DNA from 2 places in the Pantoea sp. LS15 genome. Region 1 is predicted to be linked to the other one. Evidence: predicted binding sites of a transcription regulator. Region 1 holds the regulator's gene; the other holds the start of a gene.
What was found. Region 1 encodes sigma-54, which starts transcription at its own class of promoters, with help from an activator protein. Its sites were predicted from a motif close to GTTGGCACANNTTTCGCTNT; they were not measured.
Positions count from the first base shown of each region.

Region 2: a site for sigma-54 is predicted at 3,777-3,796, ahead of HED65_RS21205 (amino acid ABC transporter substrate-binding protein). Genes of this name have one in related genera too.

Region 1 is NZ_JAAVXA010000007.1:160,678-168,798, reverse strand. Features, by position in the region: gene elbB (isoprenoid biosynthesis glyoxalase ElbB) at 117-770, shown strand; gene mtgA (monofunctional biosynthetic peptidoglycan transglycosylase) at 767-1,501, shown strand; gene npr (PTS phosphocarrier protein NPr) at 1,532-1,804, opposite strand; gene rapZ (RNase adapter RapZ) at 1,801-2,655, opposite strand; gene ptsN (PTS IIA-like nitrogen regulatory protein PtsN) at 2,701-3,192, opposite strand; gene hpf (ribosome hibernation promoting factor) at 3,275-3,562, opposite strand; gene rpoN (RNA polymerase factor sigma-54) at 3,585-5,018, opposite strand; gene lptB (LPS export ABC transporter ATP-binding protein) at 5,066-5,791, opposite strand; gene lptA (lipopolysaccharide ABC transporter substrate-binding protein LptA) at 5,798-6,352, opposite strand; gene lptC (LPS export ABC transporter periplasmic protein LptC) at 6,321-6,896, opposite strand; gene kdsC (3-deoxy-manno-octulosonate-8-phosphatase KdsC) at 6,893-7,459, opposite strand; gene kdsD (arabinose-5-phosphate isomerase KdsD) at 7,474-8,121, opposite strand, start outside.
Region 2 is NZ_JAAVXA010000021.1:376-8,496, reverse strand. Features, by position in the region: gene HED65_RS21225 (PhoH family protein) at 1-708, shown strand, start outside; gene ybeY (rRNA maturation RNase YbeY) at 705-1,172, shown strand; gene corC (CNNM family magnesium/cobalt transport protein CorC) at 1,262-2,140, shown strand; gene lnt (apolipoprotein N-acyltransferase) at 2,146-3,684, shown strand; gene HED65_RS21205 (amino acid ABC transporter substrate-binding protein) at 4,069-4,974, shown strand; gene gltJ (glutamate/aspartate ABC transporter permease GltJ) at 5,130-5,870, shown strand; gene gltK (glutamate/aspartate ABC transporter permease GltK) at 5,870-6,544, shown strand; gene HED65_RS21190 (amino acid ABC transporter ATP-binding protein) at 6,544-7,269, shown strand; gene rihA (pyrimidine-specific ribonucleoside hydrolase RihA) at 7,390-8,121, shown strand, end outside.

The sequences.
Region 1 (8,121 bases):
GATAAGATAGCAAATCTTAAATGGTTTGTTACATGAATCAGTGAAATGTGTGAAGCATAGCGTTTTAATCAAAATTATTAATGTGCTTCAGCGAGTTGCAGAGAAGGAACGTTATGATGAAAAAGATTGGTATCGTGCTGAGCGGATGCGGTGTTTACGACGGTTCAGAGATACATGAAGCCGTAATTACATTGTTGGCGCTTTCCCGAAACGGAGCTGATGTTGTCTGCTTCGCGCCGGATAAAAGCCAGGCTGATGTGATTAATCATCTGACCGGTGAGCCGATGGCGGAAACTCGTAACGTGCTGATTGAATCGGCACGCATTGTTCGCGGTGATATTCACCCTCTTAATCAGGCTAATGCTTCAGAGCTTGATGGGTTAATTGTGCCTGGCGGGTTTGGGGCAGCGAAAAACCTGAGCAGCTTTGCTTCCCAGGGGGCAGAGTGCCATGTGGATCCGGATTTAAAAGCGCTGTCATGTGCAATGCACGCTGCGGGTAAACCGCAGGGTTTTATCTGTATTGCCCCGGCGATGCTGCCGAAAATTTTTGATTTCCCGTTGCGTCTGACCATTGGGACCGACATTGACACAGCTGAAGTCGTTGAGGATATGGGCGGCGAACATGTGCCGTGTCCTGTCGATGACATTGTGGTGGACGAAGACAATAAAATTATTACCACGCCTGCCTACATGCTGGCGCAGAGTATTGCTGAGGCCGCCACGGGTATTGAAAAGCTGGTGGACAGAGTGCTGGTGCTTACTGAATGAGTCGTAAGTTGAGTCCCGGTGCAGGAATAAAGCGTGTTCTGCTGAGAGTCCTGCTTTTACTGGCTGTCTTCTGGGGCGGCGGGATCGCGTTATTCAGCATCGTACCGGTTCCTTTCTCTGCTGTGATGGTCGAGCGCCAGGTTGGTGCATGGCTTTCCGGAGATTTCCGTTACGTTGCACATTCCGATTGGGTGAGCATGGACGACATCTCACCGTTCATGGGGCTGGCGGTTATTGCGGCGGAGGATCAGAAATTCCCGGAGCACTGGGGGTTTGATGTGGCGGCCATTGAGAAGGCACTTGCCCATAACGAACGCCACGAAAACCGCGTACGCGGTGCGTCAACGCTGTCGCAACAGACGGCCAAAAATCTGTTTCTTTGGGATGGTCGAAGCTGGGTGCGAAAGGGGCTGGAAGCGGGATTGACCCTGGGGATGGAAACGGTCTGGAGTAAACGACGCATTCTGACGGTCTATCTCAATATTGCTGAGTTTGGCGACGGTGTATTTGGCGTGGAAGCTGCTGCGCAGCGTTATTTCAATAAGCCTGCCAGTCGCCTGAGTATGTCAGAAGCGGCACTACTCGCCGCCGTCTTACCAAATCCCATCCGCTTTAAAGCCAGTGCACCGTCAGGGTATGTACGAAGCCGGCAGGCGTGGATTATGCGCCAGATGCGCCAGCTGGGTGGGGAGGGGTTTATGCAGCGTAATAATCTCATGCAGGGCGGGTAAGCGTAGCGCCACCCGCCAAAGGAATGAACGTTAGTCTTCGTCAAAACCGGCGTTAAACAGTGCAATCACCGCCGCCAGCGCTTCCTCTTCCTGGGGGCCGGTGGCTTCAACTTCAATCTGGCGTCCTTTGGCTGAGTCCAGCATCAGCAATGCGATCACGCTGTTCGCCTCCGCTTCGGTGCCTTCATCATTACGCAGCAGAACTTCTGCATCGAACCCCTGCATCAGCTCAAACAGTTTCATCGCCGGGCGTGCATGCATGCCCAGCTTATTGGTGATCTCAACAGTTTGTTTTACGGTCATGTTTTACGTTTTTCCAGCGTGCGATGACGGGACTGAACGTTCTTTCCGCGTGAACGGAAATAATCGGCCAGCTGTTCGGCGATGTAGACCGAACGATGTTTACCGCCGGTACAGCCAATCGCTACAGTCAGGTAGCTACGATTGTTTGTCTCCAGCATAGGTAACCATAGCTCAAGGTAGCTTCGCGTCTGGTAGATAAAATTGTGAACTTCTGTGTGTCTGTCGAGGAAGGCCGCGACGGGTTTATCCAGACCTGTCATTGGACGCAGTTTCGGATCCCAGTGCGGGTTCGGCAGGAAACGTACATCGAAAACATAATCCGCATCAATGGGGATACCGTGTTTAAAGCCGAAGGACTCGAACACCATCGTCAGTTCACGCTCGCGTTTGCCCAACAAACGGGTACGCAGCATTTCCGCCAGCTCATGAACGGACATCTCAGAGGTGTCGACAATCAGGTCAGCACGAGAACGGAGCGGCTCCAGCAGATCGCTCTCTTCGTCGATTGCGCTCTCCAGAGAGAGGTTCTTACTGGAAAGCGGGTGCAAACGGCGGGTATCGCTGTAGCGGCGGATCAGGGTATTACGGTCTGCATCCAGGAACAGCAACTGAGGCGAGAAAGCCTCAGGCAGGTTACTCATTGCCTGTTCAAAGATTTCTGGCGATTCAGGCATATTACGAACGTCGATACTGACGGCGGCAGAGGTTTGTCTTTCCGCAAGCGTGCGAGCCAGATCGGGTAACAACACGACCGGCAGGTTATCTACGCAGTAAAAACCCATGTCCTCCAGCGCACGCAGAGCAACGGATTTCCCCGACCCTGAACGACCACTGACAATCATCAGCACCATGTTCCGTTTCTCCTCAGGACAACAGATGTGAAGGCCATCTCCTGGTTATACATCATCCTGATTGCCTTCTGCTTCAGTGATAATTTGATAGAGCTCTTCATCACTTTGGGCTGAGCGCAGCCGACGGCAAATGGTTTTATCGGCCAGGCGTTTTGCGACCAGAGAAAGCGTATGCAGGTGGGTTTTCGTCTGGTCGGCAGGCACCAGCAGCGCGAAGAGGAGATCGACGGGCTGGTTATCAATGGCATCGAAGGCGATAGGGGTTTCCAGCTGCACAAACACACCGACGGCACGCAAGGTGTCTTCTTCCAGTTTGCCATGCGGGATCGCGATGCCGTTGCCGATGCCGGTACTGCCCATCTTTTCACGGGTCAGGATAGCTTCGAACACCACCTGCGGCGGCAGGCCCAGCTGTTTTGCGGCCAGTTCACTGATGATCTCCAGCGCACGTTTTTTGCTCTGGCAGTGAACTGCACTGCGGGTACATTCCTGGTTAAGGACATTGCTCAATTGAAGAGCGGAATCGTTGTTCATCATAATTTCACCTAAGCGCTAACTGTACAAATGGCCCGTTGTGTTTCACAACAGGCCGTCCTGCACCCGTTAACTGCCCGGACAATTAGTGTTGTTTCAGTTTATCTTTATGTTTATTAAGCTGTCGCGCAAGCTTATCAATCAAGCCGTCGATAGCCGCATACATGTCTTGCCCTTCCGCACTGGCATGGAGTTCACCCCCGTTGACGTGCAGGGTTGCATCCGAGATATGAGTCACTTTCTCCACTTTCAACACAATATAGACCTGATTGATCCTTTCGAAATACTGCTCGAGTTTCGCAAATTTCGCATTCACGAAGTCGCGTAAAGCCTCAGTAATTTCGACGTTTTGTCCAGTGATGTTGAGCTGCATAGTGTCTTCCTTATCGGTTGTGTCAGACCAGCTGTTTACGCTGGTTGGACGGCGGAATGGATAAAGACTCTCGATACTTCGCAACAGTACGACGTGCCACCATAATACCCTGGTCGGACAGCATGGTGGTTAACTTACTGTCACTCAGTGGCTTCGCGGGGTTCTCCGCGGCGATCAACTTCTTCACCAGTGCGCGAATTGCCGTTGACGACGCTTCACCGCCGCCCTCGGTATTAACATGGCTGGAGAAGAAATACTTAAGCTCAAAAATACCGCGTGGACTGTGCAGATACTTCTGCGTGGTGACGCGGGAAATGGTTGATTCATGCATCTCGACGGCCTGGGCGATATCCGCCAGTACCATCGGTTTCATATACTCTTCACCCTGCTCAAAGAAAGCCTGCTGCTGTTCGACAATACAGCGGCTGACGCGGAGCAGCGTATCATTTCGGCTCTCCAGACTTTTGATCAACCATCGCGCTTCCTGCAGATTGCTACGAATATATTGGTTGTCAGAGTCGTTTCGTGCGCTGGTGCACATGGAGGCATACTGCTGGTTGATTTGCAGGCGAGGGATGCTGTCAGAGTTCAGTTCAACGACCCAGCGGCCATTGTGTTTTCTGACCAGTACATCCGGGATCACATACTCAGGTTCGCTGGTCTGGATCGACTGTCCGGGGCGTGGATCGAGCGACTGGATCAGATTAACCGCTTCTTTCAGCACCTCTTCTTTCAGGCGTGTGACGCGCATCAGGGTGCGGAAATCGTGGTTAGCCAACAGATCCAGATGATCGCTGATAATGACACGCGCCTCATCGAGCCATGGCGTCTCTTTGCTGAACTGAGAAAGCTGGATCAGCAGGCAGTCGCGCAGATCTTTTGCCGCCACACCGACCGGATCGAAACGCTGGATACGCTTCAGAACCGCTTCAATCTCTTCAAGTTCAATCTCTTCGTCGCCCATGCTTTCCAGAATATCGTCCAGCGTGACGGTCAAATAGCCCGTGTCGTCAACGGCATCGACAATTGACGTGGCAATCGCGCGGTCGGTATCGGAGAACGGAGTCAGTTCCACCTGCCACATCAGATAATCCTGTAGCGACTGGGTGGTTTCTCCCTGATAGACCGGTAGCTCATCGTCCTGGTAGTCTGCACGCGTACCGGAAGGGGTTCCGGCGGTGTAGATTTCATCCCAGCTGGCATCCAGCGGAAGCTCGTCCGGCATCTCTTTTTGTTCGAGTGCATCAGCGGTATCGAGCGCTTCTGTATCCTGCGATTGCTGGGTATCTACCTCGTCATGAAGATCGGTTTGTTCCAGCAGTGGATTGCTGTCCAGCGCTTGCTGGAGCTCCTGCTGGAGTTCTAACGTGGACAGTTGCAACAGGCGAATTGCCTGCTGTAGCTGCGGCGTCATCGCCAGTTGTTGGCTGAGCCTTAATTGCAAACCTTGCTTCATGTTCAGAGCATTTTTCTCCGGTTCGGCGTTACGTTACCTCTACCCTATCAGAGTCTGAAGTCTTCCCCAAGATAGACGCGCTTAACATGATCATCTTCGAGGATCTGCTGCGGCGTACCGTGGGCGATCAGATTGCCCTGGCTCACAATATAGGCGCGTTCACACACGGCCAGCGTTTCACGCACGTTGTGGTCGGTGATCAGCACGCCAAGCCCGCTGTCACGCAGGTGTTCAATGATACGTTTAATGTCGATAACGGAGATTGGGTCAACACCCGCAAAGGGTTCATCCAGAAGGATAAACTTCGGATTTGCGGCCAGCGCGCGTGCAATCTCAACGCGACGGCGTTCCCCCCCTGACAACGCCTGACCGAGGCTGTCGCGCAGGTGTTCAATGTGGAACTCTTCCATCAGTTCGTTGGCACGATCCTGACGCTGTTCGCTGGTCAGGTCGTCACGAATTTGCAGGACCGCCATCAGGTTATCGTAAACGCTAAGACGGCGGAAAATAGAGGCTTCCTGCGGCAGATAGCCGATTCCGCGGCGCGCGCGCGCGTGCAACGGCAGAAGACTGATATCTTCATCGTCAATAACAATGTTGCCGGCATCGCGCGGCACAATGCCAACGACCATGTAGAAAGTGGTGGTTTTACCCGCACCGTTAGGGCCAAGCAGGCCCACAATTTCGCCGGAGTTGACGGTCAGACTGACATCTTCTACGACACGGCGGCCCTTATAGGCCTTCGCGAGATTTTTTGCAGTTAATGTTGCCATAACGAATTAGTTACTCTTCTTCTGTGCCGGGGCCTGGCCTTTACCTTTGTCCTGCAGCTGCGACGGAACCAGTACGGTGGTTACGCGTTTGCCTTTCTCGCTGGAGGCCTGCATTTTTTGCTCTTTCACCAGATAGGTGATCTTGTCACCGGTGATATTACTATCGAGCTGCTCCAGATAGGCGTTACCGGTCAGGATGACCAGATCCTTCGCCAGTTCATAGTGCATGTGGCTGGCACGACCTTTCACCGGCTTGCCGTTGTCCTGCATCTGGTAGAAGGTTGCCGGGTTGCCGTAGCCATCAATGATCTCTTTGCCCTGTTCACCACCCGGACGGGTAACGACTACTTTGTCGGCATTAATTTTGATGGTGCCCTGGGTCATGACGACATTACCCGTAAAGGTGACGACGTTACCCTGCATATCAAGAGACTGCGTGTCTGACTCGATATGGATCGGCTGGTCGGTATCGCCCGTTACAGCAAGCGCGGGGAGACTGGTCGCCAGCATCGCACTGGCGATAATTACTTTAAGGCTGAGTTTGTTTGTTTTGAATTTCATAGGAGGTTCTAACCTTTTCAATCAGCTCGGCGTTTTTGCTGCGTAAGTTCCCGCGCATTCTTAAACCGCTGGAATTAAATGTTGTGCCATACAGTGTGACCAGATCCTGCGACGTCACATCCTGGGTCACCAGGTTGATCTGGGCATTATCCGTCGTAATTTTTCGCAGTTGCGAGTCAGGCGTCAGAGCGTTGACTTCAACGTGGCCATATAGATAAAGCATACGGTCATTTGTCAGTTTTGCCCGGTCTGACTTGATTGACCACGTCGGGACTTTGTCCTTATCAAACGTCGTCATGACAGGCTGGGTAAACCACGAAATACCGTCATCTGAAAAATATTCAACATGCTGGGCAATCAGGCGATAGTTCAACGCCCCTTCCGGGCTATAGACCACGGTATCGCTGTGATCGCTTTTATAGGTTGGATCGTTATTATTGATCACTTCCGTTTGCGTATCATCGCGATCGGCAAGGTTGACGCCAATCAATACCAGTGCGACAAGCGAAAGCAGAATGATAACCCAACGTCTGGTTTTACTCATATTGATTGCCCTTTGGCCTCATCAAGCTTGCCTTGCGCCAGCAGAAGCAGATCGCAGACTTCACGTACGGCACCACGACCGCCATTGATGTGGGTAACGTAGTCAGCGCGTGGGAGCAACAGCGGATGCGCATCGGCAACAGCGATACTCAGGCCGACCTCAGCCATTACTGGCCAGTCAATCAGGTCATCCCCGACATAAGCCACGTTTTCTGGTGCGATAGCCAGTTTACCCAGTAAATCGTTGAAAGCCGCCATCTTATCGGATTGCCCCTGATACAGATGGGTAATGCCCAACGTTTCACAGCGATCTTCTACCAGTTTAGCTTTTCGCCCGGTGATGATGGCAACCTCGATCCCCGAGGTAAGGGCACAGCGGATACCGTAACCGTCGCGAACGTTAAACGCTTTCAGCTCTTCACCATTATTGCCCATGTAAATCAGGCCATCGGAGAGGACACCATCTACATCCAGGATGAGCAGACGAATATTTTCTGCCTTCGCCATCATATGGGTACTGACCGGACCATAACAGGTTGCAAGGGATGCACCCGCATTACTCATTGTCTTATCCTTCATTACACTACGCCTGCGCGCAGCAGATCATGCATATGTACCACACCCAGCAACTGGTCGCCATCGGCAACCATAACGGAGGTGATATGACGGGACTGCATCAGGTTCAGCACATCCACTGCCAGCGTACCCGGGCGAACACGGATGCCGCCAGGTGTCATCACATCGGCAATGCCAAGCGTGCGGACATCGACACCCATATCAAACACGCGACGCAGGTCCCCATCGGTGAAGATCCCCTGAATTTTCATCAGGTCGTCGCACACGACCGTCATACCCAGGTTCTTGCGGGTGATTTCCAGCAGCGCATCGCGCAGGGAGGCCGCTTTACTGACGTGGGGAATTTCATCCCCGGTGTGCATAATATCGTTAACCCGCAGGAGCAGCTTGCGCCCAAGCGCACCGCCAGGATGAGAAAGTGCGAAATCTTCAGGCGTGAAACCGCGGGCTTCCAGCAGGGCCACGGCAAGCGCATCACCCATGACCAGTGCAGCGGTGGTGCTGGAGGTTGGTGCCAGGCCAAGCGGACAGGCTTCTTTGGGAACCTTAACGCACAGGTGAATATCGGCCGCCCGCGCCATGCTGCTTTCCGGGCGACTGGTCATGCAAATGAGGGGAACCTGCAGTCGCTTCAGTACCGGGATCAGCGC
Region 2 (8,121 bases), on a different contig from region 1:
AAACGTGGCGTGATTAAGCCGCGTACGCCAAATCAGGCGCAGTACATCGCGAATATCCTCGACCATGACATCACCTTCGGCGTAGGACCGGCCGGTACCGGTAAAACCTATCTGGCGGTCGCCGCGGCAGTAGATGCGCTGGAGCGTCAGGAGATCCGCCGTATTCTGCTGACCCGCCCTGCGGTTGAAGCAGGCGAGAAACTGGGCTTCCTGCCAGGCGATCTGAGCCAGAAAGTCGACCCGTACCTGCGTCCTTTATACGATGCGCTATTCGAAATGCTCGGGTTTGAAAAAGTTGAGAAACTTATTGAGCGTAACGTTATCGAAGTTGCTCCGCTCGCTTATATGCGCGGCCGTACACTGAACGATGCGTTTATCATTCTCGATGAAAGTCAGAACACCACCATCGAACAGATGAAGATGTTCCTGACGCGTATCGGCTTTAACTCGAAAGCGGTCATTACCGGTGACGTCACCCAGATCGACCTGCCGCGCAGCACCAAATCTGGCCTGCGTCACGCCATTGAGGTGCTGGCCGAGGTCGAAGAAATCAGCTTTAACTTCTTCCACAGCGAAGACGTCGTACGCCACCCGGTTGTCGCGCGTATTGTTAACGCCTACGAGGCCTGGGAAGAAGCCGATCAGAAGCGTAAGGCCGAACTGGCAGCAGAACGTAAGCGCGAAGCGCAGGAGCAAGAACAAAAATGAGTCAGGTGATCCTCGATTTACAGCTGGCCTGTGAAGATAACTCCGGCATGCCAGAAGAGGCGCAGTTTCAGAAATGGCTGGATGCCGTTATCCCCCAGTTTCAGGAAGAATCAGAAGTCACGATTCGCCTGGTGGATGAAGCCGAAAGCCATGAGCTTAACCTGACCTATCGTGGGAAAGATAAGCCGACTAACGTGCTCTCTTTCCCGTTCGAAGCCCCACCGGGCATTGAGATGCCGCTGCTGGGCGATCTGATCATCTGCCGCCAGGTGGTTGAGCAGGAAGCCAAAGAACAGCAAAAACCCCTTGAAGCCCACTGGGCGCATATGGTGGTACATGGCAGCCTGCATCTGCTCGGCTACGATCATATAGAAGATGACGAAGCAGAAGAGATGGAGTCCCTCGAGACAGAGATAATGCTTGCTCTGGGCTATGAGGATCCGTACATTGCCGAGAAAGAATAGTCAGTCTCCACACTGACTAACATGCCGCCACGTAAGGAAATCGCGTGGCGGTAAACGTTGAACTAACAAGAGAACCCTTAACAAACGCCATGAGCGACGACAATTCACACAGTAGCGACACGACAAACGGTAAAAAGGGATTTTTCTCCCTCATTCTGAACCAGCTTTTCCACGGCGAACCGAAAAACCGTGATGAACTGCTGGAGCTGATTCGTGATTCCGGGCAAAACGACCTTATCGATGAAGATACGCGCGAAATGCTCGAAGGGGTCATGGACATCGCCGACCAGCGTGTTCGCGATATCATGATCCCCCGTTCGCAAATGATCACCCTGAAACGTAACCAGCCCCTGGACGAGTGCCTCGATGTGATTATCGAATCCGCTCACTCACGTTTCCCGGTCATCAGCGAAGACAAAGATCACATCGAAGGGATTTTGATGGCGAAAGATCTGCTGCCGTTTATGCGCAGCGATTCTGACGCTTTCAGCATGGAAAAAGTGTTACGCCAGGCCGTGGTTGTGCCGGAAAGTAAACGTGTGGATCGGATGCTGAAAGAGTTTCGCTCTCAGCGTTACCACATGGCGATTGTTATTGATGAATTTGGCGGTGTGTCGGGTCTTGTCACGATCGAAGATATTCTTGAGCTGATCGTGGGAGAAATCGAAGATGAGTATGACGAAGAAGAAGATATCGACTTCCGTCAACTGAGCCGCCACACCTGGACTGTGCGTGCGCTGGCCTCGATTGAAGACTTTAACGACGCCTTCGGTACCCACTTCAGCGATGAAGAGGTCGATACCATTGGCGGTCTGGTGATGCAGGCCTTTGGCCACCTCCCGGCGCGCGGTGAGACCGTTGACATCGACGGTTACCAGTTCAAGGTGGCGATGGCCGACAGCCGACGTATTATACAGGTTCATGTCAGAACGCCGGATGACTCACCGGTGCCAAAACTGGAAGATTAATGTAAATGGCATTTGCCCCACTGCTTGAACGCCAGCGCGTCCGTTTGCTGCTGGCGCTGTTACTCGGAGCCAGCGGTACGCTGGCTTTTTCTCCTTACAATTTCTGGCCCGCCGCCATACTCTCCCTGATGGGGTTACAGGGGCTTACCCTGAATCGTCGTCCGGTGCAGGCCGCTGCGATTGGCTACTTCTGGGGATTGGGGCTGTTTGGCTCCGGTATCAACTGGGTCTACGTCAGCATTGCTCAGTTTGGCGGTATGCCTGGGCCGGTGAACGTTTTCCTGGTCGTCCTGCTCGCCGCCTATCTCTCGCTCTATACCGGTCTGTTCGCCGGCATTCTTTCTCGTCTGTGGCCAAAAACGACCTGGCTGCGCGTCGCCATTGCGGCGCCGGTTGTCTGGCAAATTACCGAGTTCCTGCGTGGCTGGGTATTGACCGGGTTCCCATGGCTGCAGTTCGGTTACAGCCAGATTGACGGGCCGCTGAAAGGCCTGGCACCGGTGATGGGCGTTGAGGCGATTACCTTCCTGCTGATGGTTGTCAGCGGCCTGCTGGTACTGGCGTTGGTCAAGCGCTGCTGGAAGCCGCTGGTTGTGGCACTGGTACTGTTCGCACTGCCCTTCCCGCTGCGCTATATCCAGTGGTATACCCTGGAGCCAGAACGCGCTACGCAGGTTTCCATGGTGCAGGGAGATATCCCACAGGCCATGAAGTGGGATGAAAAGCAGCTTCTGAATACGCTGAAAATCTACGCCAACGCGACCGAAGAGGTCATGGGCAAATCACAGCTGATTATCTGGCCGGAATCTGCAATCCCGGACCTGGAAATAAACCAGCAGCCATTCCTGAACATGATGAACGATCTGCTGCTCGCGCGCGGCAGCACGCTGATTACCGGTATTGTTGATGCACGCCTGAATCAGCAGAACCGTTATGACACCTATAACACCATCATTACCCTCGGCAAAGATAGCGAATACAGCTACAACTCCACTGACCGGTACAACAAGAATCACCTGGTTCCGTTTGGTGAATTTGTCCCGCTGGAGTCGATTCTGCGTCCGCTGGCACCGTTCTTTGACCTGCCGATGTCCTCTTTCAGCCGTGGTCCATACGTTCAGCCACAGCTGCATGCGCACGGTTTTGCCCTGACCACAGCCATTTGCTACGAAATTATCCTCGGCGAGCAAGTACGCGATAACTTCCGCCCGGACACGGACTTCCTTCTGACCATCTCCAATGATGCGTGGTTTGGTAAGTCGATTGGCCCATGGCAACACTTCCAGATGGCGCGGATGCGTTCCCTGGAGCTGGCGCGTCCACTGCTGCGTAGCACCAACAACGGCATCACCGCCGTAATTGGTCCACAGGGTGAAATTCAGGCCATGATCCCGCAATTTACCCGTGAAGTGCTGACCACCAAAGTCACGCCAACTACGGGCCTGACGCCGTACGCTCGTACCGGCAACTGGTCACTGTGGATCCTGACCACGCTGTTTGGTTTTGGCGCAGTGCTGATGAGTCTTCGTCAGCGTCGTAAATAACCTTACCTTCTGTTGCCGGGTGGTGCTGACGCTTACCCGGCCTACTTTTCCATACTGTAGCCACTACCCGACAATTCCCTCCAGACTCCAATTCTGGCACGCCTATTGCTTTGTTTATTCAAGTAAACGCAGTTTGGCTTAACGTGCAACCTGGTCGCACCAGCGCAGATCATCGGTAGCACCGAAACGGTGCAACGAGAGATTTTTGCCTCTGAATGGTGCGGCGCGCTTCGCAAAAATAAACAATAACGCAGCAAAATCTTTACATTAAGCCAGACTAAATGTTAACAAGCTTGCATAACACTGCACTCGCATAGCGCGAGATATAACAACATCACAATGGGTATCAATGCGTCACTGGCGCTGATAAAAAAGGAGTTGGGTATGCAATTACGTAAACTGGCCACAGCAATGCTGGTTATGGGGATGTCTGCAGGCGTGGTTCACGCTGAAGACGCTCCGGCTGCCGGAAGCACTCTCGACAAGATTGCCAAAAACGGCGTGATCGTGGTCGGCCACCGTGAATCTTCTGTTCCGTTCTCTTACTACGACAACACGCAAAAAGTCGTGGGTTATTCGCAGGATTACTCCAACGCCATCGTTGAAGCCGTGAAGAAAAAGCTGAACAAACCTGACCTGCAGGTGAAGCTGATCCCAATCACTTCACAAAACCGTATTCCACTGCTGCAAAACGGCACCTTCGATTTTGAGTGTGGCTCCACCACCAACAACCTTGAGCGTCAGAAACAGGCTGCTTTCTCTGACACCATCTTCGTGGTAGGTACCCGTCTGCTGACCAAAAAAGGCGGCGAGATTAAAGATTTTGCTGATCTGAAAGGCAAAGCGGTCGTTGTCACCTCCGGTACCACCTCAGAAGTGCTGCTGCACAAACTGAATGATGAGAAGAAAATGGATATGCGCATCATCAGCGCGAAAGACCATGGCGACTCCTTCCGTACCCTGGAAAGTGGCCGTGCTGTCGCGTTTATGATGGATGACGCCCTGCTGGCGGGCGAACGCGCGAAAGCGAAGAAACCGGACAACTGGGAAATCGTCGGCACTGCACAGTCGAAAGAAGCTTATGGCTGCATGCTGCGTAAAGACGATGCTGAGTTCAAAAAACTGATCGATGACACCATCGCCCAGGCACAAACCTCCGGCGAAGCGGAAAAATGGTTCGATAAGTGGTTCAAGAACCCAATTCCACCAAAAAACCTGAACATGAACTTTGAACTGTCTGACGACATGAAAGCGCTGTTCAAATCACCAAATGACAAGGCTCTTAACTAATTAGAACAACAGGGGCGGGATATCCTGCCCTCTCGATTGTCGGGAAGCATGGACAGACTATACGTTGAGTGGTCGTTCCCCACTCAGCGCGAAAAATAAGCTTCTCACCAATCTTCGAGGGTAGCGCTGCTACCCTTTTTTTTCTGGAGTTTATTATGTCAATAGACTGGAACTGGGGCATATTTCTGCAACAAGCCCCGTTCGGCAACACCACCTATCTTGGCTGGTTATGGAGCGGCTTTCAGGTCACTGTGGCTTTATCCATAACGGCATGGATTATCGCGTTTCTTGTCGGCTCACTGTTCGGTATTTTGCGTACCGTCCCTAACCGTTTTCTTTCAACCCTCGGCACTTTGTATGTGGAACTGTTCCGTAACGTTCCGCTGATTGTGCAGTTCTTTACCTGGTATCTGGTGATTCCGGAACTGCTGCCGGAAAATATTGGTATGTGGTTCAAGTCGGAACTGGATCCTAACGTACAGTTCTTTGTCTCCTCGATGCTCTGCCTGGGGCTGTTTACCGCTGCCCGCGTGTGCGAGCAGGTGCGAGCCGCCATTCAGTCATTGCCGCGTGGACAAAAAAATGCAGGCCTGGCGATGGGATTAACACTGCCACAAACCTACCGTTATGTGCTGCTGCCTAACGCCTACCGCGTTATCGTTCCACCGATGACCTCTGAGATGATGAACCTGGTGAAAAACTCGGCCATCGCCTCGACCATCGGCCTGGTGGATATGGCTGCGCAGGCGGGTAAGCTGCTGGATTATTCCGCTCATGCGTGGGAATCCTTCACCGCGATCACGCTCGCCTATGTTCTGATTAACGCTTTCATCATGCTGGTGATGAACCTGGTTGAACGCAAAATCCGCCTGCCGGGTAATCTGGGGGGCAAATAATGTACGAATTTGACTGGAGTTCCATTGTTCCATCCATGCCATATCTGCTTGATGGCCTGGTGATTACCTTAAAAATCACCGTTATCGCCATCATCATCGGTATTGTCTGGGGTACCCTGCTGGCGGTCATGCGCTTGTCGAGCTTTAAGCCGCTCGCCTGGTTCGCAACGGCCTACGTTAACGTTTTCCGCTCCATCCCACTGGTGATGGTTCTGCTGTGGTTTTACCTGATTGTTCCTGGCTTCCTGCAAAACGTACTGGGACTGTCACCGAAAACCGATATCCGCCTGATCTCCGCGATGGTGGCGTTCTCCATGTTTGAGGCTGCTTACTATTCAGAGATTATCCGTGCGGGTATCCAGAGTATTTCTCGTGGGCAATCCAGTGCCGCACTGGCACTGGGGATGACACACTGGCAGTCCATGCAGCTCATCATTCTGCCGCAGGCGTTTCGCGCCATGGTTCCGCTCCTGCTGACTCAGGGCATCGTACTGTTCCAGGATACCTCTCTGGTATATGTACTCAGCCTGGCAGACTTCTTCCGTACCGCCTCCACCATCGGTGAGCGTGATGGTACGCAGGTAGAAATGGTGCTCTTCGCGGGTGCGGTCTATTTTGTGATTAGTTTAAGTGCGTCGCTGTTGGTCAGTTGGCTGAAGAAAAGGACGGTATAATGATTTCCCTGAAAAATGTTTCTAAATGGTATGGGCACTTTCAGGTGCTGACCGACTGCTCCACCGAAGTGAAAAAAGGCGACGTGGTGGTAGTGTGCGGACCGTCAGGTTCCGGTAAATCCACGCTGATCAAAACCGTCAACGGACTGGAGCCGGTGCAGCAGGGTGAGATCGTCGTCAATGGCACTAAAGTCAATGACAAAAAAACCAATCTCGCCCAGCTTCGCTCTCACGTTGGCATGGTGTTCCAGCATTTTGAGCTGTTCCCTCACCTCTCCATTATTGAGAACCTGACACTGGCGCAGGTAAAAGTGCTTAAGCGCGATAAAAAAGCGTCGCGCGAGAAAGGGCTGAAACTCCTGGAACGCGTTGGGCTCTCTGCGCATGCCGATAAATTCCCGGCACAACTTTCGGGTGGCCAACAGCAGCGTGTGGCGATCGCCCGCGCGCTGTGCATGGATCCGGTGGCAATGCTGTTTGATGAGCCAACATCGGCGCTCGATCCAGAGATGATCAACGAAGTGCTGGACGTCATGGTCGAACTGGCACACGAAGGGATGACCATGATGGTGGTGACCCACGAAATGGGCTTCGCCCGTAAAGTGGCAAACCGCGTGATCTTTATGGACGAAGGGAAGATCGTGGAAGACTCACCGAAAGAAGAGTTCTTCGCTAACCCGAAATCAGAACGTGCGAAAGATTTCCTCGCGAAAATCCTGCACTAATACTCTCAGTGCGCAATCTGCGGATTGCGCACTGCTTCACGCTTTAGCCCACATCTTCTCGCCGGCGTCACATTACAGCGTTAACCTTGTCACAAAATAACGCTATAAATGGAGAACGCTATGGCACAACCCATCATTCTCGATTGCGATCCGGGTCATGATGACGCGATCGCTCTCGTCCTTGCACTTGCCTCCCCTGAGCTGGATGTCAAAGCCGTAACCTCTTCTGCCGGAAACCAGACACCCGATAAAACCCTGCGTAACGTCCTGCGCATGTTGACACTGCTTAAACGCAGCGATATTCCTGTCGCCGGCGGGGCTGTGAAACCTCTGATGCGCGAGCTGATCATTGCCGACAACGTTCACGGTGAAAGCGGACTGGACGGTCCGGCACTGCCGGAGCCGGGTTTCGCCCCGCAACACTGCACTGCCGTGGAGCTGATGGCGAAGGTGCTTCATGAAAGTGCCGAGCCGGTAACGCTGGTGGCAACCGGACCGCAAACCAACGTTGCGCTGCTGCTTAACAGCCATCCGGAACTGCACAGTAAAATTTCCCGTATCGTGATAATGGGTGGAGCAATGGGGCTGGGCAACTGGACGCCCGCGGCGGAGTTCAACATCTTTGTCGACCCGGAAGCCGCTGAGATTGTCTTCCAGTCCGGCTTACCAATTGTGATGGCGGGGCTGGACGTTACCCATCGCGCGCAGATTATGGCGGCCGATATTGAGCGTTTTCGCTCGGTGGGCAATACGGTCGCGACAACCGTGGCCGAACTGCTCGACTTCTTTATGGAGTATCACAAAGCCGAGAAGTGGGGCTTCCACGGCGCGCCCTTGCATGATCCATGCACC